4 regions of the Dechloromonas sp. HYN0024 genome follow, and region 2 is predicted to be linked to each of the others. Evidence: predicted binding sites of a transcription regulator. Region 2 holds the regulator's gene; each other region holds the start of a gene.

Evidence for each region. Region 2 encodes sigma-54, which starts transcription at its own class of promoters, with help from an activator protein. Its sites were predicted from a motif close to TGGCACGCTTNCTGCTNA; they were not measured.
Region 1: a site for sigma-54 is predicted at 4,800-4,817, ahead of HYN24_RS04980 (circularly permuted type 2 ATP-grasp protein). Genes of this name have one in related genera too.
Region 3: a site for sigma-54 is predicted at 3,573-3,590, ahead of HYN24_RS16310 (prepilin-type N-terminal cleavage/methylation domain-containing protein). Genes of this name have one in related genera too.
Region 4: a site for sigma-54 is predicted at 4,623-4,640, ahead of nifH (nitrogenase iron protein). Genes of this name have one in related genera too.

The regions. Positions count from the first base shown of each region.
Region 1 covers NZ_CP031842.1:1,015,009-1,022,820, forward strand. The annotation lists gene HYN24_RS04950 (type 1 glutamine amidotransferase) at 226-939, opposite strand; gene HYN24_RS04955 (TIGR02281 family clan AA aspartic protease) at 923-1,600, shown strand; gene HYN24_RS04960 (hypothetical protein) at 1,610-1,867, shown strand; gene HYN24_RS04965 (CoA pyrophosphatase) at 1,864-2,460, shown strand; gene HYN24_RS04970 (CobD/CbiB family protein) at 2,525-3,448, shown strand; gene HYN24_RS04975 (acetyl-CoA C-acyltransferase family protein) at 3,473-4,654, shown strand; gene HYN24_RS04980 (circularly permuted type 2 ATP-grasp protein) at 4,855-6,267, shown strand; gene HYN24_RS04985 (alpha-E domain-containing protein) at 6,271-7,218, shown strand; gene HYN24_RS04990 (MerR family transcriptional regulator) at 7,316-7,812, opposite strand, start outside.
Region 2 covers NZ_CP031842.1:3,203,670-3,211,481, reverse strand. The annotation lists gene HYN24_RS15490 (VanZ family protein) at 1-710, opposite strand, end outside; gene HYN24_RS15485 (sodium:solute symporter family protein) at 796-2,343, opposite strand; gene HYN24_RS15480 (RluA family pseudouridine synthase) at 2,415-3,071, opposite strand; gene HYN24_RS16235 (hypothetical protein) at 3,065-3,301, opposite strand; gene recA (recombinase RecA) at 3,504-4,532, shown strand; gene recX (recombination regulator RecX) at 4,525-4,956, shown strand; gene lptB (LPS export ABC transporter ATP-binding protein) at 4,953-5,687, shown strand; gene HYN24_RS15460 (RNA polymerase factor sigma-54) at 5,715-7,187, shown strand; gene hpf (ribosome hibernation-promoting factor, HPF/YfiA family) at 7,203-7,529, shown strand; gene ptsN (PTS IIA-like nitrogen regulatory protein PtsN) at 7,586-7,812, shown strand, end outside.
Region 3 covers NZ_CP031842.1:2,551,799-2,559,610, forward strand. The annotation lists gene HYN24_RS12190 (EAL domain-containing protein) at 1-235, shown strand, start outside; gene HYN24_RS12195 (CYTH and CHAD domain-containing protein) at 232-1,695, shown strand; gene HYN24_RS12200 (O-antigen ligase) at 1,698-3,008, opposite strand; gene HYN24_RS16310 (prepilin-type N-terminal cleavage/methylation domain-containing protein) at 3,182-3,526, opposite strand; gene HYN24_RS12210 (PglL family O-oligosaccharyltransferase) at 3,796-5,514, opposite strand; gene HYN24_RS12215 (HD family phosphohydrolase) at 5,614-7,200, opposite strand; gene HYN24_RS12220 (3',5'-cyclic-nucleotide phosphodiesterase) at 7,214-7,812, opposite strand, start outside.
Region 4 covers NZ_CP031842.1:1,416,497-1,424,308, reverse strand. The annotation lists gene HYN24_RS06725 (SIR2 family protein) at 1-147, opposite strand, end outside; gene HYN24_RS06720 (bacteriohemerythrin) at 449-3,556, shown strand; gene HYN24_RS06715 (NAD(+)--dinitrogen-reductase ADP-D-ribosyltransferase) at 3,649-4,587, opposite strand; gene nifH (nitrogenase iron protein) at 4,704-5,585, shown strand; gene nifD (nitrogenase molybdenum-iron protein alpha chain) at 5,679-7,151, shown strand; gene nifK (nitrogenase molybdenum-iron protein subunit beta) at 7,289-7,812, shown strand, end outside.

The sequences.
Region 1 (7,812 bases), 1.1 Mb from region 2:
ATCACGTGATGAACTAAACGGCACAACGGCCTGGCAAAGAACCTGACAATAAAAACAGCGATCACACGCTGATGGTTTTTTGAGGATTGCCAGGCGCGGCTCTCATCGTGGCGCGGGGAATTCCTTCCCCAATTCGACGCCGGATAGATTTGCGCAAGCCAACTTTAGTTTAAAACAAAATCTCCCTTGCAAAAATCGGGCTGACCATAGATTTTATTGGCTGGATTAACGCGCCAGTCCCTTGATCCACACCGAGTAAAGCTGTTCCGACAGCTGACGCATGGTCGGCAGCTTTTCGGCAATGTCGGCCAGCATGGCATCTGGTGTCTGGGCGCTGGGCAGGTCGGCCACGGCAATTGCTTCGTCGGCCCATTGTTCGCACCAGGTAGCGATCATTTCCGGCGTCATCTCGACATGGCATTGCATGCCGAGGTGCGGACCGAGAACGAACATCTGGTTGGCGCAGTAGGCATTGGTCAGCAGGCGGGTGGCGCCGGCCGGCAGGCTGAAGGTTTCGCCATGCCACTGGAAAATCGTCCCTAGCTGACCGGCCAACGGTCCCAGCCAGGTTTTGGCAACGGCGCTGTCTTCACCGCCGCCCTGGCTCCAGCCAATTTCCTTGACCGGGTTGCGGGTGACCTGTCCACCCAGGGCCTTGCTCATCAGTTGGCCGCCCAGGCAGTGCCCGATAACCGGAACATCCTTGGCGACCGCATCGCCAATCAGGGTGCACACCGGGGCGATCCACGGCAGCGGATCGTTGACGCTCATCGGGCCTCCCATGAAACACAAGCCGGAAAAGTCATCGGCCATAGCGGGTACGGCAGCCCCTTCGTCGATGGCGATTAATTCCCATGGAATGCCGTGCTGCTCAAGGAATATGGCAAAATAGCCGGGACCTTCAGTAGGAGAGTGGCGAAAGATGGCGACAGGTTTCATGGCAGCAGGGTTGTCCGGGACGGCGAAGCGTCATTTTACGTTGCTTGCGCTGTGTGCGCTTGTCCTGCCCGGGACCACTACGGCGCAGGATGTCGGACTGGCCGGGATCATGGGCAGCAAGGCGATGCTCATGATCAACGGTGGCGAGCCGCAGTCCGTGCCGGTCGGCAAGACGCTGGATGGCGTCAAGGTGCTGTCGATTCAGGATGATCAGGTGATGGTCGAGATCGGCGGCAAGAAGCGTCCCCTGCGTGTCGGTCAGCATGCAGTGGGGGTTTCCGGCGGCGATGGCTCGGACAAGATTGTCCTGACCGCCAATGTCCAGGGACATTTTTTTACGACCGGGACGGTTAACGGTACATCGGTCCGTTTCATGGTCGATACCGGCGCTACGTCGATTGCCCTCGGGCCGAATGATGCCCGTCGGATCGGTCTTGACCTCCGGCAGGGACAGCGCGGCATGACCAGTACGGCGAACGGAACGGTCGTCGTGACGCGGATCCCTCTAGATACTGTGACGATTGCCGGCGTTACGTTGCACAATGTCGAAGCGGTGGTGTTGCCGACCGACATGCCGATTGCTCTTCTTGGCATGAGTTTCCTGAATCGCATGGAAATGCAGCGCGATGGCAGTACCATGACACTTAAAAGAAGATTCTAGGAGAGAAAAATGCCGCAACGTGATCAGGAAATAGCGCTCTTGCGCGACGAGCTGGAAATGCTGATGGGCGAGCGGCAGGCCTTGTTGCGGGTGGCGGGTGCCGCCGCGGTGATGATTGCCAGCCTGGATAGCAAGCGGCTGCCGGTCGGGGCCATCGAATCGGCCGATCTGGTGGCGACAACGATCAACGACCTCTCCGAAGAGACCCTTCAGGACGCCCTGGCTGCGGTCCATGCCGAAATCGAGGAAGACACCAAGGCGGCATGACGCTTGATCTGAGTCGCTTGCGGGCGAGCCTGTTGTCCGAACCGCTGAGCGGACATTTTGTTCAGGAAGAGGGCGTCGATGACCAGCCGCTGACCCCGGCTGCGGTGCTCTTTCCGATTGTTTTACGCGCCGGCGGACAGACTGTCCTGCTCACCCAGCGCACGGCTCATCTGCGCGACCATGCCGGGCAAATCAGCTTTCCCGGCGGGCGGGTCGAGGCCGAGGATCTATCGCCCTCGGACACGGCATTGCGCGAAACCGAGGAAGAAATCGGCTTGCCGCGCGAACGTATCGAAATTCTCGGCTTTCTGCCGGAATATCGCACCGGTACGGGGTTTCGCGTGACACCAGTGGTGGCACTGGTGCAACCCCCCTTTGACCTCCAGCCAGATCCCTTCGAGGTGGCCGAGGTTTTTGAAGTGCCTCTGGCGTTCCTGCTCGATCCGGCCAATCATCAGCGCCATTCCCTGCACTACCGCGGGGCCCTGCGCAATTACTTTGCCATGCCCTATGGCGACTATTTCATCTGGGGTGCAACCGCTGGCATGATCCGCTCCCTGAGTGATCGCCTGGGTCTGCTCCAAGGCACTTGAGCTTGTGGTATCGTGGCGCTTTGAACCCTGACAATAAGCCGAATACGGCAATCATCGGTCCCCCATGAGTCTTCTTTCGCTCATCGCAGTATTCCTCATCGAGCAGTTGCAGCCGCTTGATTACCGTCGTGTCGTGGCCGAGCCGCTCGGTGCCTGGGCGGATTTCATCGAGTCCCGCTTCAATGCCGGTGCCTACCGGCATGGTGTTCTTGCCTGGTGTCTCGCCGTGCTCGTGCCGGTGATCCTGGTTGCCATCGCCTATGGCCTGCTCCATGCGCTGAATCCCCTTTTTGGCTTGGCTCTCAACGTCGCGGTGCTGTATCTGACCATGGGTTTTCGCCAGTTCAGCCATCATTACACCGAGATTCAACTGGCCCTGCGCAATGGCGACCTTGAGCGGGCCCGCCAGTTGCTGGCCGAGTGGCAGGGAGTTTCGACCTACAACCTGGGCTCCGAGGATATCGCCCGGCTGTCCATCGAGGGTGCCCTGGCCGCCTCGCATCGTCATGTCTTTGCTGTGTTGCTGTGGTTTGTCCTGCTGCCGGGACCCTGTGGTGCCGTGCTTTACCGGCTGTCATCGATTGTTCGCGAGCGCTGGGCTAAACTGGATGCTGTAGACCGCAGTGATTTCTCGCTGTTTTCGGCCCGGGTTTTCGGTATGATCGACTGGTTGCCCTCCCGAACCACGGCGTCAGCTTTCGCCATCGTCGGTGATTTCGAGGATGCGGCCTATTGCTGGCGGACCCAGCCGGCGCAATGGCCGGACCGCGATCTTGGTATCGTCCTCGCGGCCGGTGCCGGCGCACTGGGTGTCCAGTTGGGTCGGCCGGTGGTGGATGGGGTTGAGGTGTCGGACCGGGCAGAATTGGGCTTGGGAGATCCGGCCGATGTTGATTTCATGCAGAGTGCCGTCGGGCTTGTCTGGCGTGCCACTGTCTTGTGGATGTTATTGCTGTTTTTGTTGGGGCTTGCCACCTTGGTGGGCTGAATCTTTTTTACAGGAGAGAGTTATATGAGCAGAGATGTTGTCGTTCTGAGCGCAGTCCGTTCGCCTATCGGTGCTTTCGGTGGTTCCCTGGCTGATTTTGAACCGACCGAGCTGGCTGGTATCGTCATGAAGGAAGCCATCGCTCGCTCCGGTGTCGATCCCCTGGCTATCAACTACGTCACCGTCGGCACCACCATGCCGACCGATTCGCGTTACGCCTATGTTTCCCGCGTCGCTTCCATTCAAGCCGGCCTGTCGATGGATTCCGTCGCCATGCAGGTTTCCCGTCTGTGCGCCTCCGGCCTGCAGGGTATCGTCACCACCGCCCAGAACCTGATGCTGGGTGATGCCGATTACGGTATCGGCGGCGGCGTCGAAGTCATGTCGCGCGCTACCTACCTGCTGCCGGCCCTGCGTTCGGGTGCCCGCATGGGTGACACCAAGGCCGTCGACTCCATGGTTGCCGTCCTGACCGACCCGTTCGGCGTCGGCCACATGGGTATCACCGCTGAAAACCTGGCCGCTAAATATGGCTTCACCCGTGAAGACCAGGATGCCTTCGCCGTTGAGTCGCAGCGCCGTGCCGCTGCCGCCATCGACGCCGGCCACTTCAAGTCGCAGATCGTGCCGATCGTCAAGCAGACCCGCAAGGGCGATGTCGTATTCGACACCGACGAGCACCTGAAGCGCGGTACGACCATGGAGTCGCTGGCCAAGATGAAGCCGGCCTTCAAGAAGGACGGTACCGTCACCGCTGGTAACGCTTCCGGTATCAATGACGGCGCTGCCTTCTTCGTGCTGGCTGCTGCCGACGTCGCTGCCAAGAACGGCCAGAAGGCCCGTGCCCGTATCGCCGGTTACGCCGTTGCCGGTGTGCCGAATGACATCATGGGCGAAGGCCCGATCCCGGCAACCAAGCTGGCTCTGAAGAAGGCCGGCCTGACCCTGGATCAGATGGACGTCATCGAATCCAACGAAGCCTTCGCCGCTCAGGCCCTGTCGGTTTCCAAGGTGCTCGGTCTCGATCCGGCCAAGACCAACCCGAACGGCGGCGCCATTGCCCTCGGCCACCCGGTCGGCTGTTCCGGTGCCTTCATCGCCACCAAGGCCCTGTACGAACTGGAGCGCATCGGCGGCAAGTACGCGCTGGTCACCATGTGTATCGGTGGCGGTCAGGGTATTGCGGTCATCTTCGAACGCGCCTGATCAAGCAGTTGAATCAGCTAAAAAACCCGCCGGTGAAAACCGGCGGGTTTTTTATTTGCACCATGTTGAAAATCTGCTGCACCTTTGCGGTGCGTCAATAGTTATAAAGTGCTATCGGGCGCATGATTTAAGGCTTGTTTACGGGTGGCATGGAAACTGCTGAAACCCGTTTGAGAGCTTCCTCAGCGACGAGTGGAAAAATGAACTTCTATAACGAGATGTATGACGCCAACGGTGGCGTCCGTGCGCATTACAAGGGATATGAAGACTGGCTCAAGGCGACGCCGCCTGAGCGCATCGACCGCAAGCGGGCGGAGGCCGACCTGGCCTTTCACCGGGTCGGTATCACCTTTGCCGTGTATGGCGAGGAAGCGGGCAAGGAACGCCTGATTCCGTTTGACGTGATTCCCCGCGTGATCCCCGCGTCCGAGTGGAAATCGCTGCGTTCCGGCCTGCGCCAGCGGGTCAGGGCGCTCAACATGTTCCTGCATGACGTCTATCACGATCAGGAAATCATCAAGGCCGGCAAGATTCCGGCCGAGCAGATTCTCAACAATGCCCAGTACCGCCCGGAAATGAAGGGTGTCGATCTGCCAGGCCAGATTTATGCGCACATTGCCGGCGTCGATATCGTCCGGGCCGGCGCGGGCGAGTTTTACGTCCTCGAAGACAACCTGCGCGTGCCGTCGGGCGTCTCCTACATGCTGGAAGACCGCAAGATGATGATGCGCCTCTTCCCTGAGCTTTTCGCCAAGCACAAGGTGGCGCCGGTCCAGCACTACCCGGACATGCTGCTCGAGAAGCTGCGCGCCGTCGCCCCGAAGGGCGTGTCGAATCCGACCGTGGTCGTGCTGACGCCGGGTGCCTATAACAGCGCCTATTTCGAACACACCTTCCTCGCCCAGCAGATGGGGGTCGAACTGGTTGAAGGCCGTGATCTCTTCGTCAAGGACGAGGTGGTCTACATGCAGACGACACAGGGGCCGAAGCGCGTCGATGTCATCTACCGCCGCCTCGACGACGACTACATGGACCCACTGGCTTTCCGCCCCGACTCGACGCTGGGTGTACCCGGCATCCTCAAGGCGTATCAGGCCGGCAATGTCACCTTGTCCAACGCCATCGGTACCGGCGTTGCAGACGACAAGTCGATCTACCCCTATGTGCCGGACATGATCCGCTTCTATCTGGGCGAAGAGCCGACGCTCAACAACGTGCCGACCTACATGTGCCGCAAGCCGGACGACCTGAAGTACGTGCTCGACCATCTGCCCGAGCTGGTGGTCAAGGAAGTACATGGTGCCGGTGGTTACGGCATGCTGGTCGGACCCGCATCGACCAAGGAACAGATCGAGCACTTCCGCCAGTTGCTGATCGCCAAGCCGGATGGCTATATCGCCCAGCCGACGCTGGCCCTGTCCAACTGCCCGACCTTTGTCGAAGAGGGTATCGCGCCGCGCCACCTCGACCTGCGCCCCTTCGTGCTGTCCTCGGGCAAGTGTGTCGATATGGTGCCGGGTGGCCTGACCCGCGTCGCCCTGACCAAGGGCTCGCTGGTCGTCAATTCGTCGCAGGGCGGCGGCACCAAAGATACCTGGGTTCTGGAGGATTAAGTCATGCTGAGTCGAACTGCCGATCACCTGTTCTGGATGTCGCGCTACATCGAGCGCGCCGAAAATCTGGCCCGTCTGCTGGACGTTACCTACCAGATGTCACTCGTGCCGCAATCGCTCGATGCCATCAACCAGAGCTGGGCCGCCATCATTGCCCTGAACAGCCTGGAAGAGACCTACGCTGCCAAGTATTCGGAAGTCACGGGGGAAAATGTCCTGAAATTCATGGTCAGCGACCCGGATAATTTCGCCTCCATCCATAGCTGCCTGCGCATGGCACGTGAAAATGCCCATGCCGTGCGCGGCACGCTGACCACCGAAATGTGGGAAACGCTCAACTCGACCTGGCTGGAAGCCCGCGAAAAGACCTTCGATCAGCTCTATCAGGCCGGTATTGGCGACTATTTCGAGTGGGTCAAGATGCGTTCCTCGCTGTCACGCGGCACCACCTTGGGCACGCTGCTGCAGGACGAGGCCTACCACTTCATCCGCCTCGGGACGCTCCTCGAGCGGGCCGACAACACGGCGCGCATCCTTGATGTCAAATACCATGTTCTACGTCCGCAGGGCGACGAGGGGGCGACCGATTTCTACGAATGGGGCGCGCTGCTCCGTTCGGTCTCGGCCTTCGAGGTCTATCGCAAGGTGTACCGCGATGTCATCACGCCGGAGCGGGTTGCCGAGTTGCTCATCTTTAACAAGGACATGCCGCGTTCGCTGCAGTTCTGCCTCAACAGCGTGATCAAGAATCTCGAACTGATCGCCAACAGCAATTCCGGCGAAACCCAGCGTCAGGCCGGCATGCTACACGCCCAACTGCGCTACGGGCGGATCGAGGATATCCTGGAACATGGCCTGCACGAATGGTTGAGCGACTTCATGGATCGTATTTACCTGCTCGGCAACGGCATCAGCAAGGACTTCCTGGTACCTATGGAGGAGGCTGCCTAGTCGGCAGTAACTGGCAGCTGACAGCTGCTATCGATAACGCCTGATCAAGTTTCGGCGCCAGTTCATGCTGGCGCCGAAACTTTTTCTCGGTCGCTTTTCAGGCGCGTTGCAGATGCCAGCTTGCCAGTGCGGCGATGGCTTCGTCGAGCGTCGTGAGTAATCGGGCATCGTCTGTCCGGGTGATCCGGGCAACGCCAGCACCCCCCGCCCAGAGCGCCGCATTTCCTGGCAGGATCAGCCGCAGTTGCTGGAGCAGTCCGGGAATCTGGCGTTGTGGAAAGGCGGCGGAAAAGGAGAGGGCGACGATGTCGGCCTGATGGGCCTCGGCGGCGCGGCCGATTTCAAGCAGCGGCATCTGCGTGCCGAGTGGGATGCACTCGGCGCCCTCCAGGGCAAACAGCGCCTCGACCATGAGCAGGCCGAGTACGTGCGCCTCTTCCGGTACGCTGGTGAGCAGCACGCGTGGCCGGCGCGGCCCACCGGGCAGGGCGGCAATGGCCTGGCGCAACAGGCGCTTGGTCAGCTCAGTGAATAAATGTTCCTCGAATACCTCAAAGTCGCCGTCCTCCCAGCGTCGGCCGACCAGTTGCGTCA
Region 2 (7,812 bases):
AAAAACAGCGGCACGATCAGGTAGGCGAAGAGAAGGCGGGCACAGAGCATGCGAACGATCAAACCAACCGCGATGGTATTGAGGGCTGTGACGGTAGCCTCGATCATGACGAAACTTTCGGCGGCAAAGGGAACGGCACCGGTCAGGCCAAAAATCTGTCGCAAGTCTCCCGCCCCGAAGAGCAGGGTTTCCGGCGACAACGGCACGAGCAGCCAAAGCCCGAGCAGGGTCAGGCCGAGTTCAGCGTGCGGAATGGGGGCGATCAGGCGATGTTCGAGCTGTGCGATGCGCGCGAAAACGCGGGGCCCGACTACTTGCGCCCACAGGGCACCGAGCAGTCCCCCCAGCGTATTGCAGGCGAGGTCGAGGTTGGAGGGAACGCGTGAGGGCAGCCAGGTTTGTGCCGTTTCCAGTCCAAAGCTGACACTGCCGCTCAGTAACACGGCGAGCACCGGCGCGGTCCACCGGCCGGGCAGACCGCTTAGCGCCAGGGTCAGGAAAAAGCCAAGAGGCAGGTAAACCGCCACATTGGCGGCGAGGTCGAAGCTCGTCCAGTAGCGCGGCCAGCCACCTTCAAGAAAGGCGATCGGAGATACCCCGGTATCCCGCCAGCCGGTAAACGGATGCAGGCTGCCGTAGACGACCAGCCCGCACCAGGCCAGCGCCAGGTAGCGGGAAAGCAGAATGGGGCCACGACCATGATGGGGCATGAATTGATTCTAGGGGCGATTGGTGCTTCTGTCAGCACTTTAAGTGCCGAGCAAATGCATTTGGAATAATCTGGTGCCCCCGGATTTAATGGCGATGCGGATGTTCCCTGGTGTGATGGGTTTCTGCTGCCGCCAGATGCCGTAGTGCATCGTGGACATCGGCAGAAGCTTGCCTATGTCCGACCCATTGCGGCAGGAGCGATCCGGCGACCATGCCAATGATGCTGACGGCCAGCCCGATCAGCTGCGGCGGCACGGCCTGCCCGATGCCGACCAGGGCGTAGGCGTAATCCGGTGTGCCAGTGGGCTGGCCGCTGAAGCTGACCAGTACCTCGATCAGGATCCAGGCGGAGAGGCCGCCAAAAATGGCGGCCAGCGCGCCCTGGGTGGTCGACCGCTTCCAGAAGGCGCCGAAGAAAAGCGGCACGAAGGCACCGGCCAGGGTAATCTTGTAGGCGTTTTCAACCATCTTGAAAATGCTGGCGTTGGAGTACAGCGCAAAGCCTAGGACGATTCCGGCAAATACCACGATGGCGCCACGCATGACGCGCAGGAACTGGTGGTCGCCCATGTTCGGGTAGAAGCCGCGGACGATGTTTTCCGAAAAGGCCACCGAGGGGGCCAGCAGGGTGGCCGAGGAGCAACTCATGATGGCCGAGAGCACGGCGCCGAAGAAGATGGCCTGGGCGAAGACCGGGGTGTGCTGGAGGACCAGGGTCGGGAGAACCAGTTGCGAGTCGGTCTGCAGCAAGCCGTTGAACAGTTCCGGGTCGATCAGCGTGGCCGAGTAGGCGATGAACATCGGCACGAAGGTGAAGCAGAAATAGATCGAGGCACCAAGAATCGAACCCCACAGCGCGATTTTCTGGCTTCTGGCCGAGGTGATGCGCTGGAAGACGTCCTGCTGGGGGATCGAGCCGAGCATCATGGTGATCCAGGCACCCAGGAAACTGAGCCACAGCCAGGGATCGGGCGGCGGGAAAAAGTCGAGCTTGCCGGCCGCCGAGGCATGGTTGATGACCAGTTCGACGCCGCCGGTCAGGCCGGAGACGACGTAGCCGATATACAGCATGCCGCCCATGATGACGCCCATCTGGACGAAATCGAGGATGGCGACGGAGAGCATGCCACCGAACGTGGTGTAGGTCAGTACGATGGCGGCACCGAGGATCATGCCCGCCGTCTGGCTGACGTAGCCGCCGGTAACGACATTGAAAACGAGGCCAAGGGCCTTGATCTGGGCTGATACCCAGCCGAGGTACGAGGCGACGATGCAGAGCGTGGTCAATACCTCGACCGTGCGGTTGTAGCGCAGCCGGAAATAGTCGCCGAGGGTCAGGATATTGAGTTTGTAGAGTTTCCGGGAAAAGAAAACCCCGGCGATGATCAGGCACATCGACGAGCCGAACGGGTCGGCGACCACCCCACTCAGGCCATCCTTGACGAAGGTGGCGGAGACACCGAAAACGGCCTCGGCCCCGAACCAGGTGGCGAAAACGGTGGCGGTAACGACCGGTAGCGGCAGGTGGCGGCCGGCAACGGCGAAGTCCTTGGCACTATGCACGCGGGTGGCGGCAAAGAGGCCAATGCCAATGGAAACGAGCAGGTAGAGAACGACGAACCAGATCAGCATGATCGCGTGGTCAACGGAGGCAAGGGTTTGAAAACGCTGGAATTATAAGGTCGTTGATTGCATTTTCGGCGTCAAAAGGGAGCGTCCGAGTGAAATTGCACGGGGGCTTCGGTGGCCGGGTGAAAAAGCCCCAGATCCATGGCGTGCAGCAACAGTCGATCGGCCAGCGCCGTTGCCTCGCCGCCATAGAGGTCGTCGCCGAGAATCGGATGGCCGAGCGAGGCCAGATGTACCCGCAGTTGGTGCGAGCGTCCGGTCACTGGCTCCAGTTCGACGCGTGTCGTATTGGCGACGGGGTCGCGGCTGATCACACGAAAGCGGGTCAGGGAAGGCTTTCCGATCTCGAAATCGACCTTTTGCCGGGGGCGGTTTGGCCAGTCGCAAATGAGCGGCAGCTCAACCTCGCCCCTATCGTCGGCCATCAGCCCGGCGACGACGGCAAGGTAACGCTTGTCGATCTGGCGTTCCCGGAAAAACCTTGAAAGCCGCCTGTGCATTTCGGCACCACGCGCCAGGACCAGCAGGCCCGAGGTCGACATATCCAGGCGATGGGCAATCAGGGCATCGGGAAATCTCGCCTGAACGCGGGACGCGAGGCAGTCGTCCATGCCCTCCCCGCGTCCAGGGACAGAGAGCAGACCGGACGGCTTGTCGACGACGATGATGTCGGTGTCGACATGAATCAGCGTCAGCCCAAGGTTGGGGGGCGGCAGATAGGCAGTCAAAATGGCTTTGCCCGAATGCTGCAGGTGCTGTCGGTGAACGCGGTGCTGTCGCGAAACCAGGCGGCGCCCGGCGAGCTTTGGGCGCAGACGCGATGTTCGGTCTGCTGGCTGGCCCACCAGTACCAGAGGGCCGGCTTGGTCCAGCCCGAAGGGGCAAGGATGGTCAGGGCGATACCCAGCAGCAGCTGGCGATGCCTTGATTTGCATGCAGAATTTTCTTGCCAAGCGGCCATGGTAAATGTACTGTATTTATACACAGTATCTAATTAAAGACGGAGCGGGCTGGGAATATACCTCGTCCTTTCCGTGTGATCACTGAAATTGATGGCGACCGATTGCCTTTGCGAAGCAGTCAGCTAGTCGATCAAGCTCAGCAATTTCTATTCCATCTTTGGCCCCTGTGCCATAATCCGCTCAAATTTCCGAGGTAACCCCATGGACGACAACAAGGCAAAGGCGCTCGCCGCAGCGCTGCAACAGATCGAAAAGCAATTCGGCAAAGGCTCCATCATGAAGATGGGCGATGCCGAAATCGACGAAGGCATTCAGGTGGTGTCTACCGGCTCGCTCGGTCTGGACATTGCTCTTGGTGTCGGTGGTCTGCCGCGTGGCCGTGTCGTCGAAATCTACGGTCCGGAATCCTCGGGCAAGACCACGCTGTGCCTGCAGGTCGTTGCCGAAATGCAGAAACTCGGTGGCGTCGCCGCCTTCATCGACGCCGAACACGCGCTCGATCCGCAATATGCCCAGAAGCTCGGCGTCAGTGTCGGCGATCTGCTCATCTCGCAGCCCGACACCGGCGAACAGGCGCTTGAGATCGCCGATATGCTGGTTCGCTCCGGCTCTGTGGACATCATTGTCATCGACTCGGTGGCTGCCCTTACGCCGCGTGCCGAAATCGAAGGCGAAATGGGCGACCAGATGGTTGGTCTGCATGCCCGCCTGATGAGCCAGGCTCTGCGCAAGCTGACCGCCAACATCAAGAAGACGAATACCCTGGTCATCTTCATCAACCAGATCCGAATGAAGATCGGTGTCATGTTCGGCTCGCCGGAAACCACTACCGGCGGCAATGCGCTCAAGTTTTACGCGTCTGTCCGTCTTGATATCCGCCGTATCGGCGCGATCAAGAAGGGCGATGAAGTGATCGGCAGCGAAACCAAGGTCAAGGTCGTCAAGAACAAGGTCGCCCCACCCTTCCGTGAAGCCATTTTCGACATCCTTTACGGAGAAGGCATTTCGCGTCAGGGTGAAGTCGTCGAAATGGGCGTTGCCCACAAGTTGGTCGAGAAGTCGGGTGCTTGGTATTCCTACAAGGGCGAAAAAATCGGCCAGGGCAAGGACAATTCCCGCGAATTCCTGAAATCGCACCCGGAAATCGCCCAGGAAATCGAAGCGAAGATTCGTGAGGCGGCCAGTACCACCGTCATCAAGCCGACCAAGGCTGCTGCCGCTGATGCCTGACCTCCGCGTCCGTGCCCTGCAATTGCTGACCCGGCGTGATTACAGCCGGGCCGGCTTGCAGGCCAAGTTGGCGCCGCACGCCGAATCCGAAGAAGAACTTACGGGTGTTCTTGACACCCTGCAGGCCGAGCGCCTGCTTTCCGATTGCCGTTATGCCACCCAGCGGGTGGCTGCCCGCGGCCGGCGCTACGGCGATGCCCGCCTGCGTCAGGAACTGCGCCAGCAAGGCGTAAGCGATACCGACATCGCGGCGGCGCTCCCCGAGGCTGGCGACGAAGCCGAGCGCTGTCGGGTTATATGGGCAAAGAAATTCGGCCAGCCGCCGAAAACTGCCGAAGAGCGTGCTAAACAGATGCGTTTCCTGCAATATCGCGGTTTTTCCGGCGACGCTATTCGCCGGGCCATGCAGGGAGTGGATGAATGAACATGCCGGCCGCCAAACTATCGGCTCACAATCTCAGGAAGCGCTACAAGGCGCGGACGGTGGTTGAGGACGTCTCTTTCGAGGTCAAGTCGGGTGAGGTCGTCGGCCTGCTCGGGCCGAACGGTGCCGGCAAGACCACTTGTTTTTACATGATCGTCGGGCTGGTTGCGGCTGATGGTGGCGAAGTCTATATCGACGACAATCGCCTGACCCACCTGCCGATGCATAGCCGGGCACGGCTCGGCCTGTCTTACCTGCCGCAGGAGGCCTCGGTATTTCGCAAACTGAATGTCGAGGAAAACATCCGCGCCATTCTCGAACTGCTCAACCTGCCGGAAGCCGAACTCAATGATCGCCTGGAAGGCTTGCTCAGCGAGCTGCATGTCGGCCACGTCCGCCATGTCAACGCTTCGGCGCTCTCCGGCGGTGAGCGGCGACGGGTCGAAATAGCCCGGGCGCTGGCCACCAATCCGCGGTTTATCCTGCTCGATGAACCGTTTGCCGGCGTCGATCCGATCGCCGTGCTCGAAATTCAGAAAATCATCCGCTTCCTCAAGGAGCGCGGTATTGGTGTGCTGATTACCGACCATAACGTTCGCGAGACGCTCGGTATCTGCGATCACGCCTACATTATCAACGCCGGAAACGTTCTGGCGGCTGGACGTCCGGCCGAAATCGTCGATAATGAAAGCGTACGAAAGGTTTATCTCGGCGAGCATTTCAAGCTCTGACCGAAAGATAGAAACCGCTACTCACCGATGAAGCCGGCACTCCAGCTAAAACTCTCCCAACACCTGGCGCTTACTCCTCAGTTGCAGCAGTCGATCAAGCTGTTGCAGCTGTCGACAATCGAAATGCAGCAGGAAATCGAGCGTTACCTGCTCGAAAATCCCATGCTTGAGCGCGAGGACGAACAGGGGGCCGAGACTTTTTCCAGTGCCCAGCAGTTCGATTCGCCGCAAACCAGCGAAGGCGAGCGCGAGCAAAAGGCCGAGCGCGAAGAGCGTGATGCCCGCGACGACCGCGAGCAGGATGTTCCGTCTGCACCCTCCGATGTCGATGACGACCGCTGGGCTTCCGATGCTGGTACCTTCACCGGGGCCGGACGGGACGACGACGATGACAACGATTCGCAGGACATCCACGGGACGACGATTAGCCTGCGCGACCATCTTGGCTGGCAGTTGGGGATGACCCAGGTGTCCGAGCGTGACCGTAGCCTGGTGCGCTTCCTGATCGAAGCGCTTGATGATGATGGCTATCTGTCGGCTTCGCTGGAAGAACTCTGGGAAACCTTGCCGCCGGAATACGAAATTGAAATCGAAGAGCTGGAAATTGCGCTGCATCACATCCAGAACTTCGACCCGGTCGGCATCGGTGCGCGCAATCTGCAGGAATGTCTGGCCCTGCAACTCAAGGCCCTGCCTGGCGGCGATGCCACCCGCGATCTGGCCCTGACCATTGTTCAGAAACATCTCGAACTTCTGGCCGCCCGCGATTTTGCCAAGATTCGCCGGCTGACCGGTTGCGACGACGAGTCGCTGAAGGCTGCGCAGAGCGTCATTACCAGCCTGAATCCACGCCCGGCAGCCCGTTTTTCACAGATCGAGGCCCGCTATATCACGCCCGATGTTATCGTGAAGAAGCTCAAGGGCAAGTGGACCGCCTACATTAATCCGGATGCTTATCCGCGTCTGCGCATCAATCGTCTCTACGCGGAAATTCTGTCCAAGCAGCGGCGCGGCAACGGCAATCTGTCGACTCAGTTGCAGGAAGCCCGCTGGCTGATCAAAAACGTTCAGCAACGGTTCGAAACCATACACCGCGTGACACAAGCCATCGTTGATCGCCAACGGCAGTTTTTCGAGCATGGGGAAGTGGCGATGCGGCCGCTGGTCCTGCGCGAAATTGCCGATATTCTCGGTTTGCATGAATCGACGGTATCGCGTGTCACCAGCCAGAAATACATGGCGACGCCGCGTGGTATCTTCGAATTGAAATACTTCTTCGGCAGCCATGTCGCCACTGATACTGGCGGTGCGTGTTCTGCTACGGCCATCCGGGCACTGATCAAGCAGTTGATCTCGGCTGAGGATGGCAAGAAGCCCTTGTCGGATAGTCAATTATCCGAAATACTAGGCCAGCAGGGAATCGTAGTTGCCCGACGGACGGTCGCCAAATACCGCGAGTCGCTCAACATTCCCCCGGTCAATTTACGCAAGACCCTGTAGAGAGAGGAGAATAAAGTGAATCTGCAGATTAGTGGGCATCACATTGAAGTTACCCCGGCACTTCGCGAATACGTCGAAAACAAGCTGGATCCGGTGATTCGCCATTTCGACAAGGTGACTGGCGTCAACGTCGTCCTGTCCGTCGAAAAGCTCAAACAGAAGGCCGAAGTGACCGTCCATGTTCCGGGTAAGGACATGCATGTCGAAGAGTCCGGTGACGATCTCTACGCCGCCATCGATGCCCTGTTCGATAAACTGGACCGTCAGGTTCAGAAGTACAAGCAGAAGGTCCAGGATCACCATCGTGGTGACAAGCCCGGGCTGCACGCCGCCGCTGAATAAGCGCCGAACGGGCCGCGGCGAAGCATGCTGCGGCCTTTGTTTTTCTCACCTTCCCCATGAATCCCTTAACCAATCTCCTATCCGCCGATCAGGTTCTGCTTGATCTCGATGCCAGCAGCAAGAAGCGTGTTTTCGAACAGGCTGGCATGCTCTTCGAAAATCGCCTTGGCCTCGCCCGGTCGATCATTTTCGACAGCCTCTTCGCGCGCGAAAAGCTCGGCTCTACCGGCCTCGGTCAGGGCGTGGCGATTCCCCACGGCCGGATAAAGGGTCTTAAACAGGC
Region 3 (7,812 bases), 650 kb from region 2:
CGGCCGCCTGCACGGCATTGGCCTCGATTACCTCAAGGTAGACGGCAGCTTCATCCGGGCCATCGATAGCCAGACCGGTAACCAGACTTTCATCAAGGGCCTGTGCAGCATCGCGCATAATATCGGCCTGACGGTCATCGCCGAGGGCGTGCAGAGCGCCGGGGAACTGGCCATCCTGCCCGAACTGGGCTTCGATGGCGCGACCGGACCGGCTGTCCCGAGGAAGGAACGATGAGTACCGAAATCGAACTGAAGCTTCAGCTCAGCCCGAAGGCCGCGAAAAAGCTGGCCGAACACCCCCTGCTTGCCGACATCCCGGCACAGAAGCAGCATCTGCTCAACACCTATTTCGACACGCCATCCCTTGAATTGCACGCCCGGCGGGTTGCCGTCCGCTTTCGCAAGAAGGGCTGGATCTGGCTATGTACGGTCAAATCAGCCGAACCGGCCAGCGGTGGACTGGCCATGCGCAGCGAATGGGAGGCCCCGGCCACACCGGGCACATTCGATTTCAGCCACGTAGACAATGCCGATTTCCGCAATTTTCTCGAGCGGCGCACCCATCAGTTCGAGCCAATTTTCACCACCGACTTTCGACGGCAAATCTGGCATGTCCCCTTTGGCGAATCGCTGATTGAACTGGCCATCGACCGCGGCCAGATCGAAAGCCGTGGCCGTAAAACGCCCATTTGCGAAATCGAACTCGAATTGCTTTCCGGCCGCGTCGACGACATCTTCGGCCTCACCCGGCAACTTCAGAAAAACCTCGACCTGTTTCCGGCCATCGCCAGCAAGGCCGAGCGCGGCTACAACCTGTTCCTCGACGAACCGCTCCGCCCGTTCAAGAGCAAGCCGGTACCAATCAATGACCAGCAGACCCCGGTCGAGGCCTTCCGCAGCGTCGCCCTGGGCTGCCTGGAACACTTCCAGCGCAATGAAAAAGGCCTGCTGATCGGCGGCGAACCGGAATTCATCCACCAGGCCCGCGTCGCCCTGCGCCGCCTGCGTTCAGCCATCAAACTCTTCGCTCCGGTGCTGCCCCCCGAATTCGTCGCCGCCTACGGCCAAACCTGGCAAACCCTGGCCGGCGCACTCGGCGACACGCGCAACTGGGATGTCTTCCTCGACGAAACCCTGCCCCCCATCGCCGCCGCCTTTCCCGACAACCGCGACATCAAGCGCCTGCGCAAAGCCGGCCAGCGGCGCGCCACCAGCGCCCGCAAATCGGTCACCGGCCTGCTTGCCGTCAGCGAATACCCGCGCCTGCTGCTCGAATTCACCGCCGCCATCTACACCCTGGGCGATACCCTGCCGATCCCGATCAAGGCGTTCGCCCGCCAGCAGATCGCCAACCACGCCAAAAAGGCCCGCCGACTGGCCCAGCGCCACGCCGAACTAAGCCCGGCAGAGCGGCACAAAATGCGTATTGCTTTCAAAAAGCTGCGCTACACGCTGGAGTTCTTCACCCCCCTGCTATCCGAACGAAAAGTCGGCCCCTACCTCGCCGCGCTGGCCCAGCTACAGGACGAACTCGGTCTCATCAACGACCACGTCACCGCCGAAACCCTCCTCGCCGAAGCCCTGGCCGGACGCCCGGTGGGGCCGATTCATGGCTGGATATCGGGACGGCACGCATTGCTCGTCAGCGAACTACCGGAATCGCTGAACACCTGGCTGGCACAGCATACGCCTTGAGCTTAAATCCGGCCGCTACACCAGAAACGCGGCCCGCCGCCGCAATACTCAGGCGCCCCGACCAAATCGGGGTAGCTCATCACGGCCACCGTCACCAGCAGGAGGTTCGCCGCCCCCCAGAGCAATAGCGGAATCCAGACCGGAACCCTCACGCCATCACCCTGAAACCGGGGCAAGCAACGGGCTGAACACCAGCCAAAGGTAATCGCCAGCCATAGCTGCGGATAAGGCATGACCAGCACGCCATCGACCATGCTTTGCACCATCGATGACAGCACGGCGAAGAGCAAGGCCCAGCGCAGATCAGCACCGGCCATACCATCACGGAACCTGACCTCGCCAAACACCCTAACCAGCCAGACCACCACGGCAGCCATCATCATGAAAAAGGCCGGCAAGCCCCACTCGCTGGCCAGTTGCAACAGCGCCTGATGCGGGTGGGCCGCCACCCAATTCTTCAACGAAGCAAAATGCATCGGCCCGACACCCAGCCAGGGATGCTCAACAATCGTCGCCCAGGCGTGTTTCCACAGAATTTCCCGCAGCGACAAGCCAAAAACCTGCTGGCCGGCAAAGCGATAATCGACCACCTGCCCGGTCACCCACGAAACCGTATGCAAGATTAGCCAGGCCAGCGCGAAGCCGAGCAGCATGACCACGAACATACGCTTTGCCGTCTCTCGCCCCCCGCCCTTCAAGCTCCAGAACAGAACGGCAACCGCCACCCAGGCGGCAATCGTGCCACGCGTACCGGCCACGAAGACCATCGCGGCCAGAGAGATCATCAGAAATAGATCAAAACTGCGCGGATAGCGGATATCGCTGCCACCGGGCAGGCATAGCACGGCACCGAGCAAGGGCATCGCCAGGGTCAAAAACTGCCCCTCGAAGCGCTCATTGGAAAAACCGTAGAGCAGACTGATCGGGGTGAAGAAAAGATCGGCATGCCCCAGTGCCGAGACAAATGAGACGTAAAACTGGAACACCGTGCTCGCCAGCAAGAGCCGCAACAGGCTGCCCAAAACCAGATCGGCCCGGTTGCCGAATTGGCGCATGAGAATATAAATGAAGGCACTGAGGCCGATACTCGCCACCAGCAAGGCCAACTCGGTGGCGGCCCAGAAAGGGTGTAATGCCCAAGCAGCGGACACAGCCCCCAGCACAAGGATGCCATTGGCCGACCACAACCAGATTCGATTAAAGCTAACAATGGCCGAAGAACGGAGCAGAAAAGTCCCAACCAAGGCCAACGTAAATACGGCAACCTGCCCCAGACGCTGCTGGTCGTGCCACGTCAGGTCAGGATGAGGCACAAGAATAACCAAACCGGCCAGCAAAGCTGACGAGGCCACAAGGATTGATAGGGCTTTTATCTTTAACTGTTCCGTCATTGCGGGGCATTCACGACCAAATCTGCATAAAAAAAGCCGGGGTAATTCGCCCCGGCCTTTTAAATAGGGGTCTGACCCCTATTAAGTTTCTGAAATTAGCTCACCTTGCAGGTGCCATCATCATAGTTACAAGAAATTGACTTACCCGGGGTGCCGCGGGGTGCAGTGAAAGTGTCCGTAGTTCCCTGAGCCGGCACAGCGGTCGGGCCAGCCTTGTTACATGCTGAAAAAGGAGTAGTCGACAACAAAGAAGCGTCGCTATTGGCGATTGCTGCTGCCGCACCATGCGCGATAGCAGTTGCCTCAGCCAGACAAGCAGCATCAGCAGATTTCTGGGTGTAAGTACGATACTGCGGGAGCGCCACAGCAGCCAGAATGCCGATAATAGCAACAACGATCATCAGTTCGATCAGGGTGAAACCTTTTTGCACGTTCTTCATTTGAATCTCCTTTGCATGACAAGGCGGAAAAGCCGCTGGTCTACCTATAACAGTATTCATGCCAGGTCCGTGAAATAGTTCGCACTTACCCAGAAAACCCGAAACAGCTTCTGAATCAGCACATTAAAAACACTAACCAAGCGAGAAAATGGATAGCGTTCGAAAACACCCAAAAAAATGACAATTTACGTCACCCGAGCAAGACGAAATTCGTCAGATGTCACAAGCGGAGAACCCCTTCTCAACAAACCACCCTCAACAATGAAGTATCATCTTTTCGCTGCAACGGGGCGGTGTAGGCATGGTTTCCAATCGACGATACTGTAAAAGTCATTGGCTTCCTTCGCCGCTTTCCACTGCTCGGCCAAATCCAGGATAATTCCACTGGGTGCCATTATGCATATTCTGCCCAGCCATTCTTTGGCCTCCTCTGGCCGCCCGTTCAGCGCAAGATTCTGGGCTAGCTGAAACATCAAAAATGTCTCCGGCGTTGCGCTCAGCACACCATTCATCCAGGCGTAGCTCTTTGGAGAAAGCCCTCGCCCAGGTATCGCATTGGCGAACGCCAGCCGCTCACCCCACTGGGTCAGTACCATCAAGTCAGGCTGCATGTCCGGCGGAACCGCCTTCCCTTTACGGCCAAAATAGACGTTGTAATAGGTTCGCTCAACCTCAAGGCAATCGGTGATGGTGACCCACACGCTACAGACAACCACCAGCACTACGCCCAACCCGATCCACTTTCGGCAAACAAGGTAGCCCTTCGCCTTGGCACGCAGCAGCAGAACCCCGAGCATCATGCCGCACGGCAACGAGAAGTAAGCGTAGTGGAGCGGCAATTCAAGCATGGCGTGAACGAGAACGACGCCTACCGCCAGTAGCGGCAGGATGAAGTTCCCCTGCCTCAGATTGGCCACAAAACGCCGAAACGTACCGGCCAGAACCAGCAGAATCAGCCCTCCAAGCACCAACCCGTTATACAAAAGGAGATCAAGCACAAGGTTGTGGGAATGCTTGGTCATTCCATCGGTCACTGGAAAGTCTCTGGCTGCGAAGACCGCCTCCGTAATCTGCCCCCAGCCGTAGCCAAACCAGGGTCGATCCAGAAGTACGGGAACTAGGCTCTTCCACATTGCCAGCCGGATGGGATCAGCCAGTTGGCGATGTACAGCCGCCTCGCCAAAGAGCCAGTCATTGATGGCCGGCAAGCTGAAACTCAGGGCGAAGAAATAGACACCAAAGCCGAGCAAGGCGAGGTTAAAGCGCTTTGGCCGGCTCTCGCCCCAAAAGAAGTACAAGCCGACGAGAATAACGATGACATTCAGCCAGGCCGTTCTCGACTCGGTCAGCACCACACCGAACAACAGATAGACAATTAGCGCGATAGCCAGCGCCGCCCCGAGGGTCTTGCGCACATAGCCCCAGGCCACACCGACAACGCCCATCAGCAGCAAGGTCGCCAACTGATTGGGTTGCGCCATGTTGGCATAGAAGCGACCCTTACCCGCGCCGATCACCCATTGGCCCCCAACCGACAGCTGAAACCATTGCATCAACTGCATACCGACCGACACGGCCGCACCAATAATGATCGCCAGAAACAGAAAGTCGAGACATTGCCCAGGCGTCGACTTTTCCCAATGCCACCCGGCAAAGATGGCGAGCGCGAAGCCGAGGAGGTATAGCGAGTTGATCCATGCCGTTCCGGATGAATAAATAATGCCCCCGGCAAACTGCAGCCACGGGACGGCGGCGAGCAGCATGAAAAACAAGCCAAAACCGACCAGTTCAAGCTTGCCCGGCGAGCGAACCAATACCCACATTGCCACCGCCAGCAACACAATACCGGCAATGGCATCCGAGTAAAACGCCAGCCATGGCCGGGTATGATTGGGAATCAGCCAGGCTAGGGAAAGGAAGACGGCGAGAACGGCCAGCATGACTGGCGGCATCACGACAACGGATTTGGGGGGAGGCATTTCAGTCATGAGGGAATACGCTTGGTCAGAGGTTGGCCGGACACAGTCCGAAAAAATTATGCATAACCGATGAACCGTACCACAGCGGCAGCCCTCCACCGCGCCCACTCAGCAATCAATCTGCCGCCCCTCAAGAAACCGTTCCGCATAGCGCCGGAAAACCTCGCCCTCGACAAACACCGCATGCAAATCCGGGTCGATATGCCCGTTCTGGCTAAACCGGTTGAGGATGGCCAGGGCATCGGATAGTTGCTTGCCGTCCTTGTAGGGGCGGTCCTTGGCGGTGAGGGCTTCGAAGATGTCGGCGATACCCATGATCCGGGCCTGCCAACTCATGTCTTCACGCTTGAGGCCCTTGGGGTAGCCCTTGCCATCCATGCGCTCATGGTGGCCGCCGGCGTATTCCGGCACATTTCTCAGATGCCTGGGCCAGGGGAGCTGTTCCAGCATGCGGATGGTGGCGACGATATGGTGGTTGATGATGTCGCGCTCGGCGCGGGTCAGGGTGCCGGCGCGGATGCTGAGGTTTTCGAGTTCGTCTGCTGACAGGAAGGGAACATCCGCGCCATCGGCGTTGCGCCAGCGATAGTCGGTGGCGATTCGCCGGACATGGGCGATGTCCTCATCGGACATTTTTTCGCTGCCGATATTGGCCCGCCGGAGGATATCGCGGTCAGCCAGAAGCTTTTCGCAGAAGGCGCGATAGTCGCGCTCGGCATCACCGGGCGCCATGCCACCAGCGACATTTTTCCACTGGCGCACCTCGGCATCGCGCCGGACCACCTCGAAGCGCGTGTCGATCAGGTGGATGCGATCGTAGATGGTTTGCAGCTTGGTCGCCTTGTCGACGACATGCACCGGCGTCGTGACCTTGCCGCAATCATGGAGGAGCGCGGCGATGCGCAGTTCGTAGCGATCCTTGTCGGTCAGTCTGAAGTCGGCCAGCGGACCTTCTCGGGTCGCGGCGGCTGCTTCAGCCAGCATCATGGTCAGCTCCGGGACGCGCTGGCAGTGGCCGCCGGTGTAGGGCGATTTTTCGTCGATCGCCAAGTTGATGAGCTTGATGAAGGACTCGAAGAGGGCTTCGAGTTGCTGCACCAGTTGCCGGTTGCTCAAGGCAATGGCGGCCTGCGAGGCGAGCGATTCGGCCAGACGCTGATCGGCGGGCGAAAACTCGGTCACCCCGCCAGTGGTCGGGTTGAGGGCATTGATCAGTTGCAGTACGCCAATGATCTCGCCTTCATGGTCTTTCATCGGAACGGTAAGAAAGGATTGCGAGCGATAGCCGGTGCCGGCATCAAACTGACGGGTGCCGGAGAAATCGAACCCGTCGGCCTGATAGGCGTCGGCGATGTTGACGGTATTGCCAGTGATGGCGGCATAGGCAGCCACCATGCCATTATTGGCGGTGCCATCGTCGCGATACAGGGGCAGATCGGGAAACTTGCCCGAAGTCGGCATGCCGCTCGCTCCGCCGAAGGCCAGGCACAGTGAGTTAGTCCGCACGATTTCGAAGTGCAAATGCCGGCGGTCATCGGAGAGCAGATAGAGGGTGCCACCATCGGCCCGGGTGATCTGTTTGGCGGCGATGACAATCTTTTCGAGAAGCAGGCTGATATTGCGCTCGCTCGACAGGGACGCCCCGATATCGTTGAGCTGGTCAAGACGGCGAAAGAGATCGTCCAGGGTTTCCATGGCAGGAGTCCGCTCAGAACTCGATGATCTGGCCGTTTTGCAACATGCCAGGGGAAAACTGCTGCAGGCAGCGGGTGATCTCTGCCATGGTGGCCTCGACCTGCCCGGGTTTGAGGTGCGAGATGTGGATCTGGCAGGGACGCGTCAATTTACTCAGTTCGGCAGCCAGCCTGTCCGGCCAGTAATGTCGCGAAACCTCAGCCAGGCGGGATTCACGGTTGGGGAAAGCGCACTCGATGAGTAGGTGACGCAGGTTTGGGATGGCATTGACGGCCTGCCAGAAAGCATCGCAGGGGCCGGTATCACCAGAAAAAACCAGGCTTGCTGCACCGGAGTCGAGGCGATAACCAACCGCGGGGACGGTATGGCCGGCCGGCAAGGCCGAAATAGCACGCCCAGCCAGCAAGATTGGCTCCCCGAGGCTAATACTTTGATAGCGCAGAAAGGCATTCTCGGCCGACGGAACGGCCGCAAAGTCCGGCCAGATCGCCCAGTTGAAAATGTGCTGGCGCAGGCTGTCGAGCACAGCATCTGGCGCATAGACGGTGAGCGGCCGGTCACGGCGATCAGCCACCGTATCGATCATCATTGGCAGGGCAGCGATGTGATCAA
Region 4 (7,812 bases), 1.5 Mb from region 2:
GGCATAGATCAGTGAATTGCTGTCGGCCGGAATGGGTGCTCCGGTCGCTGCATTTTTCACATCCGCCAGCACACCGGGGCCAAGGTAGGGAACGATGCTGCCATCCTTGAGGCCGGCCAGCAGTTTTTCGCGCAGTTCTGGAGTCATTTTGTTTGCTCTGTAAGGGGATGTAGCCCTTTACAGCAAATTCCACGCCCGATTCCCGGTCCTTATTGGGTGCGGCTTTCCGGCCGAAGCATCGGTCGATTGTCGGGTTTGTGACAGGGCATCCAGGGGGCCGCCCGACAATTTTCCGACCGCGCCACCCGCACCGACATTACGTGACGATATTCACGAAGCACCGAAAAAAGCTGCCAAAACCATTCATTTTTGAACGCTGGCCTAGGCCCAAAGCGATAGAATAGTTACTGATTTTATATTTTTACCGTTTCTAATAGATGGCGACGCCATGAAGTCGATCGACATATTTCCGTGGGATGACAATTTCGATACGGGTTTGCCCAAAGTCGACGAACAGCACCGCCAGTTAGTAAGGATGCTCAACGAACTGGCCGGGCATATTGCCTTCAAGGACGATGTTGACCGCCTGGATAAACTGTTTGAACAACTGGCTGACTACACGGTTTATCACTTCGGTTACGAAGAGGGCATCTGGCATACGTATCTGGCAGACGATCCCTACGAACACGAGCACCGCAAGAGTCATGAGGCTTTCATCGACGAGGTTGCCCGGCTGCGTAGCTCGCTCACGACCCGACCATTAACGGAGGTCGCTGACGAAGCACTGTCATTTCTGGCCCGCTGGCTGGCATCACACATCCTTGAATTCGACCGGAACATGGCTTACACCGTGCTGGCCATTCAAGCCGGTTTGTCGCCTGATGCAGCCAAGCAACAGGCCAAGGAGCAGATGGGTGGAACAACGCGTGCCCTGATCGACATCATTCTGTCGATCTACGCCACCCTGTCGAACAATACCCTGCGCTTGATGCGCGAACTATCCGAGCATCGACAGGCAGAAAACGAGCTTTTTCAGGCAAAGGCCGCGCTGGAAAAATCCGAAAAACTCCTGGAAACCATCGTCGACACAGCGCCGATGCGTATCTTCTGGAAAGACCGCGACCTCAACTACTTGGGGTGCAATTCCATATTTGCCCGGGATGCCGGAAAAGACACCCCCGATCAGCTGATCGGTCAGAACGACTACCAGATGTGTTGGGCGGCGCAGGCCGACCTGTATCGCGCCGATGACGAGGCGGTCATTTCATCGACCATTCCCAAGCTGAATTATGAAGAGCCACAGACTACGCCTGATGGCCAAACACTTTGGGCACGCTCGTCGAAAGTGCCGCTACGCGACAGCAACAATGAAGTCATTGGCATACTTGGCATCTACGACGACATCACCGCGCAAAAAAGCAGCACGGTTGCCCTGCAGCAAAGCGAGGAAAGGTTTCACTCTCTCTACTCGGCGATGACAGAAGGGGTTGCCTTACATGAGCTAGTTTTTGATAACGAGGGCACGCCCGTCGATTACCGCTTGCTCGACGTCAATCCGGCCTACGAATCGATTCTTGGCCTGACCAGGGAATCTGTCATTGGGCGACTGGCCAGTGAAATTTATGGCGAAGCCGCATTTCTTGAAGAATTCAGTTCGGTTGCGCAGACCGGCAAGCCGCTCAGGTTTGAACCGCCCTACGAGCCGATGGGCAAGACATTTGCCATCTCGGTCTTTTCGCCGGGGAAAAATCAGTTCGCCAGCATTTTCCGGGATGTGACAGAACAAGCCAGGGCTCAGCTTGCCCTGCGCGACAGCGAAGAAAAGCTCAGGCAGGCGCTGCATGCAGAAAAACAGGCCACAGAAGAACAACGACGGCTCAATCGGGCCTTGCGCCTGCTGAGCCAATGCAACCTGACCCTGCTGCGCGATGCCAGCGAGACAGACCTGTTGAACGACATCTGTCGGTTGATCGTCGAAAACGGCGGCTACCTGATGGCCTGGGTCGGATACGCTGAAAATGACAGTAAAAAGACCGTCCGCGCCGTCGCCCAATCAGGCTATGAAGATGGCTATCTGGAAAATTTGAATGTCTCCTGGGACAGCAACACCGTGACCGGTCAAGGCCCGACCGGCCTGGCCATTTGTACCGGGGAAACCCAGATAAACCAGAATGTCCTGACCAACCCGCGGATGGAACCGTGGCGTATTGCCGCCGTTCAGCGTGGTTATCGCGCCTCTATCGCACTGCCCCTGGGTCGAGACAATGCGGTCTTTGGCTCTCTCACCGTTTATGCGGCTGAACCCGATGCCTTTGGTGCCGAAGAGGTTGCCTTGCTGGAAGAATTGGCCCTGAACCTGAATTTTGGCATTCAGGTACACCGTACTCGCCTGCAGCGCGAAGCGGCCATCGCGGCCAATCAAGCGAAGAGTTCGTTTATCGCCAACATGTCGCACGAAATCCGTACCCCGCTCAATGCCATCAGCGGCATGGTTCATTTGCTCAAACGATCAGGCGTCACGCCCGAACAAGAAGACAAGCTGTCCAAAATTGACACGGCGGGACAACACCTTCTGCAAATCGTCAATTCGGTACTCGACCTGTCCAAAATCGAGGCCGACAAACTCGTCCTGGAAGAAAAGCCGATCCATATTACGACGCTGCTCACCAATGCCGCATCAATGATCAGTGAGAAAGCCAAGGCAAAGAACCTGACGCTGGTCGTTAAGGCGCTCCCCGAGAACATTGCGCTGCAGGGGGATGAAACGAGACTGCAGCAAGCGCTGCTGAATTATTTATCGAACGCGGTGAAATTCACGCAGGCTGGCGAGATCGAAGTATCTTGCGCCGTCATTGAGAAGCGGGTCGATGACGTCAAGATTCGTATTCAGGTCAGAGATACCGGTATCGGCATCGAGCCCGACGTGCTGCCCAGGCTGTTTTCTGCCTTTGAGCAGGCCGACAATTCAACGACCCGGAAGTACGGCGGGACCGGTTTGGGTCTGGCCATCACCAAGGAAATCGCCCGTCTGATGCAGGGCGAAGCCGGTGTCGATAGCACGCCCGGCCGTGGTAGTACGTTCTGGCTGACGGCACGATTGAAGTGTTCGCCGGTCATCGACGAGAAAGAGCCGGCCGTGCCTTCGGCGCAGATCGAGGCGGCATTGATCGATAAATTTTCTGGTCGAACGGTTTTGCTGGTTGAAGATGAACCGATCAATCAGGAAATCGCCCGAATGTATCTGGAATGCGTTGATTTGAAGGTCGATTCGGCCGGCGACGGGGTCGACGCCATTGCCATGTCAAAGGCCAAAACCTACGACCTGATTCTGATGGACATGCAGATGCCGCGCATGGACGGGCTGGAAGCTACCCGGCAAATCCGGCAGCTGGCCAACTATGCCCATACGCCAATCATCGCCATGACCGCCAATGCCTTCGTCGATGATCAGCAGCATTGCATGGAGGCCGGCATGTCGGACTTCATCGCCAAGCCGGTCAGCCCGGACATTCTCTTTGCCACCCTGCTCAGGAACCTGCAGGATTCAACGACGTGAGATGACGGCTTAACAACCGGACAGAGCGCGAACTCCGCCGCTTTGACGTCGATTGCCGGCCGATCCATGGCTGGACGAACCCCCTGCCATCATCACATGGTCGACAACGTCACCTCGACGACACCGCCAATGACCAGGAATTCGTCCTCGCCCTGCAGCACGCCGGGGAGCAGGCCGCAGTGAAAGAAGATTTTGGTCAGGGGAATATCGACCGCCAGAATATAGTCGCCAAACTCACAGGCACGTTCGCGGCTGCAGGTGAATGAATTGAGGTTGTTGAGGAGGACGACATGCTGGCCACCTTCCCCCTTCTTCAGCACTTCGTGATCAGCCAGGCGATTGACCCCCCGATAGAGCGTGACATGTCGCGCCCCCGGATGACGCTCGGCCAATTCGAACTGGCAGAAGGTATATAGCAGGTCGAACTGGGCTTCGAGGGCATTGGTCCCGTAGAGACCATGCGACCGCATTTCCTGATAGCGCCGGTAGCCGTCGCCCGCCGGATCGCGCAGCGGCTGGCCGTGATAGCGTGGCATCAGGCCGAAGCGTGACTCGACCCACCCCTTGAGTACGGCCCCCTCGCGGCTGTCTGAATCAAAACTCCAGCCGCGCACCATGCGAATGTAGTTGGCCTTGGCCCGGCTTTTTTTGTGGCTGCCCGGTTCGCCGCTCAAGCCGATCTCCTCGGGCCGTTCCAGCCGGAAATGCACGGTCAGGTAATCGCGAAATACCTCGCCCCTCGCCTCCGGCCTGGCCGCTGCCAGACGCCGGAAGAGATCAGCATGCAGTTCGGCCACACCGTCGATCAGGAGTGGACTGGGATAGTGCTGATAGGTGAGGCCACCGAGCACCACCGCCGGCAGGTTGCAGCGATTGATCGGCAGACGGGCGTCGCGAGGCAGTGTCGCCTTGTGCGTTGCCCCGTCGGGAAGCCCATGGTGACCTCGCACATTGTCGTCACCCCTACAAAGCGTGGGGGAATTGTCGGAAGCATACACCCCGACAGACGCCGGCTCATTTTCAGGTTTCATTGAATAATCAATCGATTACGGTCTGCCAGTCGACCTGGCACGCTACGTGCAGAAGGTGAGGTGCGACTCTCAATGAATCCTTCGCAAATCGACTGACAGACTAAGGAGATTACACCATGGCAAAACTCCGTCAATGCGCCATCTACGGCAAAGGCGGTATCGGCAAGTCAACCACCACCCAGAATCTGGTGGCGGCACTGGCCGAATCCGGCAAGAAAGTTATGATTGTTGGCTGCGACCCGAAAGCCGACTCGACCCGCCTGATCCTGCACAGCAAGGCTCAGACCACGGTTATGCACCTGGCGGCTGAAGCCGGTTCGGTGGAAGACCTCGAACTCGAAGACGTCCTGTCGGTCGGTTTCGGCGGCATCAAGTGCGTTGAATCCGGTGGCCCGGAACCCGGTGTCGGCTGTGCCGGCCGCGGCGTCATCACCGCCATCAACTTCCTCGAAGAAGAAGGCGCCTATGACGAAGATCTCGACTTCGTCTTCTACGACGTGCTCGGCGACGTGGTCTGTGGTGGCTTCGCAATGCCGATCCGCGAAAACAAGGCGCAGGAAATCTACATCGTCTGTTCCGGCGAAATGATGGCCATGTACGCTGCCAACAACATCTCCAAGGGTATCGTGAAGTATGCGAACTCCGGTGGTGTGCGTCTGGCCGGCCTGATCTGCAACAGCCGCAACACTGACCGCGAAGACGAGCTGATCATGGCCCTGGCCTCCCGCCTCGGCACCACCATGATCCACTTCGTGCCGCGTGACAACGCTGTGCAGCACGCTGAAATCCGCCGCATGACCATGGTCGAATACGATCCGAAGCACAAGCAGGCCGACGAATATCGCCAGCTCGCCAGCAAGATCGTCAATAACACCAACTTCGTCATCCCGACCCCGATCGAGATGGAAGAGCTGGAAGACCTGCTCATGGAGTTCGGCATCATGGAAGCGGAAGACGAGTCCATCGTCGGCAAGACCGCCGCCGACCTGGCCGCCTAAGCAAGACCCCGCAAGCTACGGCGGGGGCCTTGTCCCCCGCCACTTTCAACCAGCACGTCGGCCACAGATTGGTGGCGGCGTCAGGAGGAAAACATGACGACTCTGTCTCGCGAAGAAACCGAAGCCCTCATTGCCGAGGTGCTTGAGGTTTATCCGGAAAAAGCCCAGAAGGACCGCGCCAAGCATCTCGCGGTCAATGACCAATCTGTTGAACAATCGAAGAAGTGCATCACCTCCAACCGCAAGTCCCTGCCCGGTGTCATGACCATTCGTGGTTGCGCCTACGCCGGCTCCAAGGGTGTGGTCTGGGGTCCGATCAAGGACATGATCCACATTTCGCACGGCCCTGTCGGCTGCGGCCAGTATTCCCGCGCCGGGCGTCGTAACTACTACGTCGGTACGACCGGCGTCGACACCTTCGGCACGATGAACTTCACCTCTGACTTTCAGGAGAAGGACATCGTTTTCGGCGGCGACAAGAAGCTGGCCAAGCTGATCGACGAAGTCGAACTGCTCTTCCCGCTGCACAAGGGTATCTCGGTCCAGTCCGAATGCCCGATCGGCCTCATCGGCGACGACATCGAGTCGGTCTCCAAGAAGGCTGCTGCCGTCATCGACAAGCCGGTCGTCCCGGTTCGTTGCGAAGGCTTCCGCGGCGTTTCCCAGTCCCTCGGCCACCACATCGCCAACGACGCGATCCGTGACTGGGTGCTCGACAAGCGCGATGGCGCCGCCTTCGAATCGACCCCCTACGATGTCGCCATCATCGGCGACTACAACATCGGTGGCGACGCCTGGGCGACCCGTATCCTCCTCGAGGAAATGGGCCTGCGCGTGGTTGCCCAGTGGTCGGGCGACGGCACCATTGCGGAAATGATGAACACCCCGAAGGTCAAGCTGAACCTGCTGCACTGCTACCGTTCGATGAACTACATCTCGCGTCACATGGAAGAGAAGTACGGCATTCCTTACCTGGAATACAACTTCTTCGGCCCGACCAAGATCATCGAGTCGCTGCGCAAGATCGCCGCCTTCTTCGACGATTCCGTCAAGGAAAAGACCGAAGCCGTGATCGCCCGCTACCAGCCGATGATGGACGAGATCGTCGCCAAGTACAAACCGCGTCTGCAGGGCAAGAAGGTCATGCTCTACGTCGGCGGCCTGCGTCCGCGTCACGTCATCGGCGCCTACGAAGACCTCGGCATGGAAGTCATCGGCACCGGCTACGAATTCGGCCACAACGACGACTACGACCGGACCATCAAAGAGATGGGTGATGCCACCCTGCTCTACGACGACGTCACCGGTTTCGAGCTGGAAGAGTTCGTCAAGCGCCTGAAGCCCGACATGGTCGGCTCCGGCATCAAGGAAAAGTACATCTTCCAGAAGATGGGCATTCCGCTCCGCCAGATGCACTCCTGGGACTACTCGGGCCCCTACCACGGTTACGACGGTTTCGCGATCTTCGCCCGTGACATGGATATCGCCCTGTCCAACCCGACTTTCAAGAACCTGACCCCCCCGTGGAAGAAGGTTGAAGCTGAAGAAGTCAAGAAGGCCGCCTAAGTTTCAGGAATTGGGATAAAGCAGCGGCGGCGGGTGATTGCGGACTTCGTGTCCTTCACCCGCCCCGCCGCCGGAAGCCCTGATCATCAACCTTTCGCCGGGCACCGCAGATGAGCGGTCCGGGCAAGGAGATAGCAATGCAAACCGCTGACAACATCAAGCCGTGCTACCCGCTGTTTCGTGACGACGACTACAAGAAGAATCTTGCAGAAAAGCGCGAACAGTTCGAAGAAGGTCATGGCCCCGCCAAAGTCTGGGAAACCTTCATGTGGACGACCACACAGGAATACCAGGAACTCAACTTCAAGCGCGAAGCCCTGACGGTTGATCCCGCCAAGGCCTGCCAGCCGCTCGGTGCCGTCCTCTGCGCCTCCGGCTTCCACAAGACCCTGCCCTACGTGCATGGTTCGCAAGGCTGCGTCGCCTACTTCCGCACCTACTTCAACCGTCATTTCAAGGAACCGTGCTCCTGCGTGTCCGACTCGATGACCGAAGATGCCGCCGTATTCGGCGGGCAGAAGAACATGCATGACGGTCTGGCCAACGCCAAGGCCATCTACAAGCCGGACATGATCGCCGTGTCGACGACCTGCATGGCCGAAGTTATCGGTGACGACCTCAACGCCTTCATCAACAACTCGAAGAAGGACGGCCACATCCC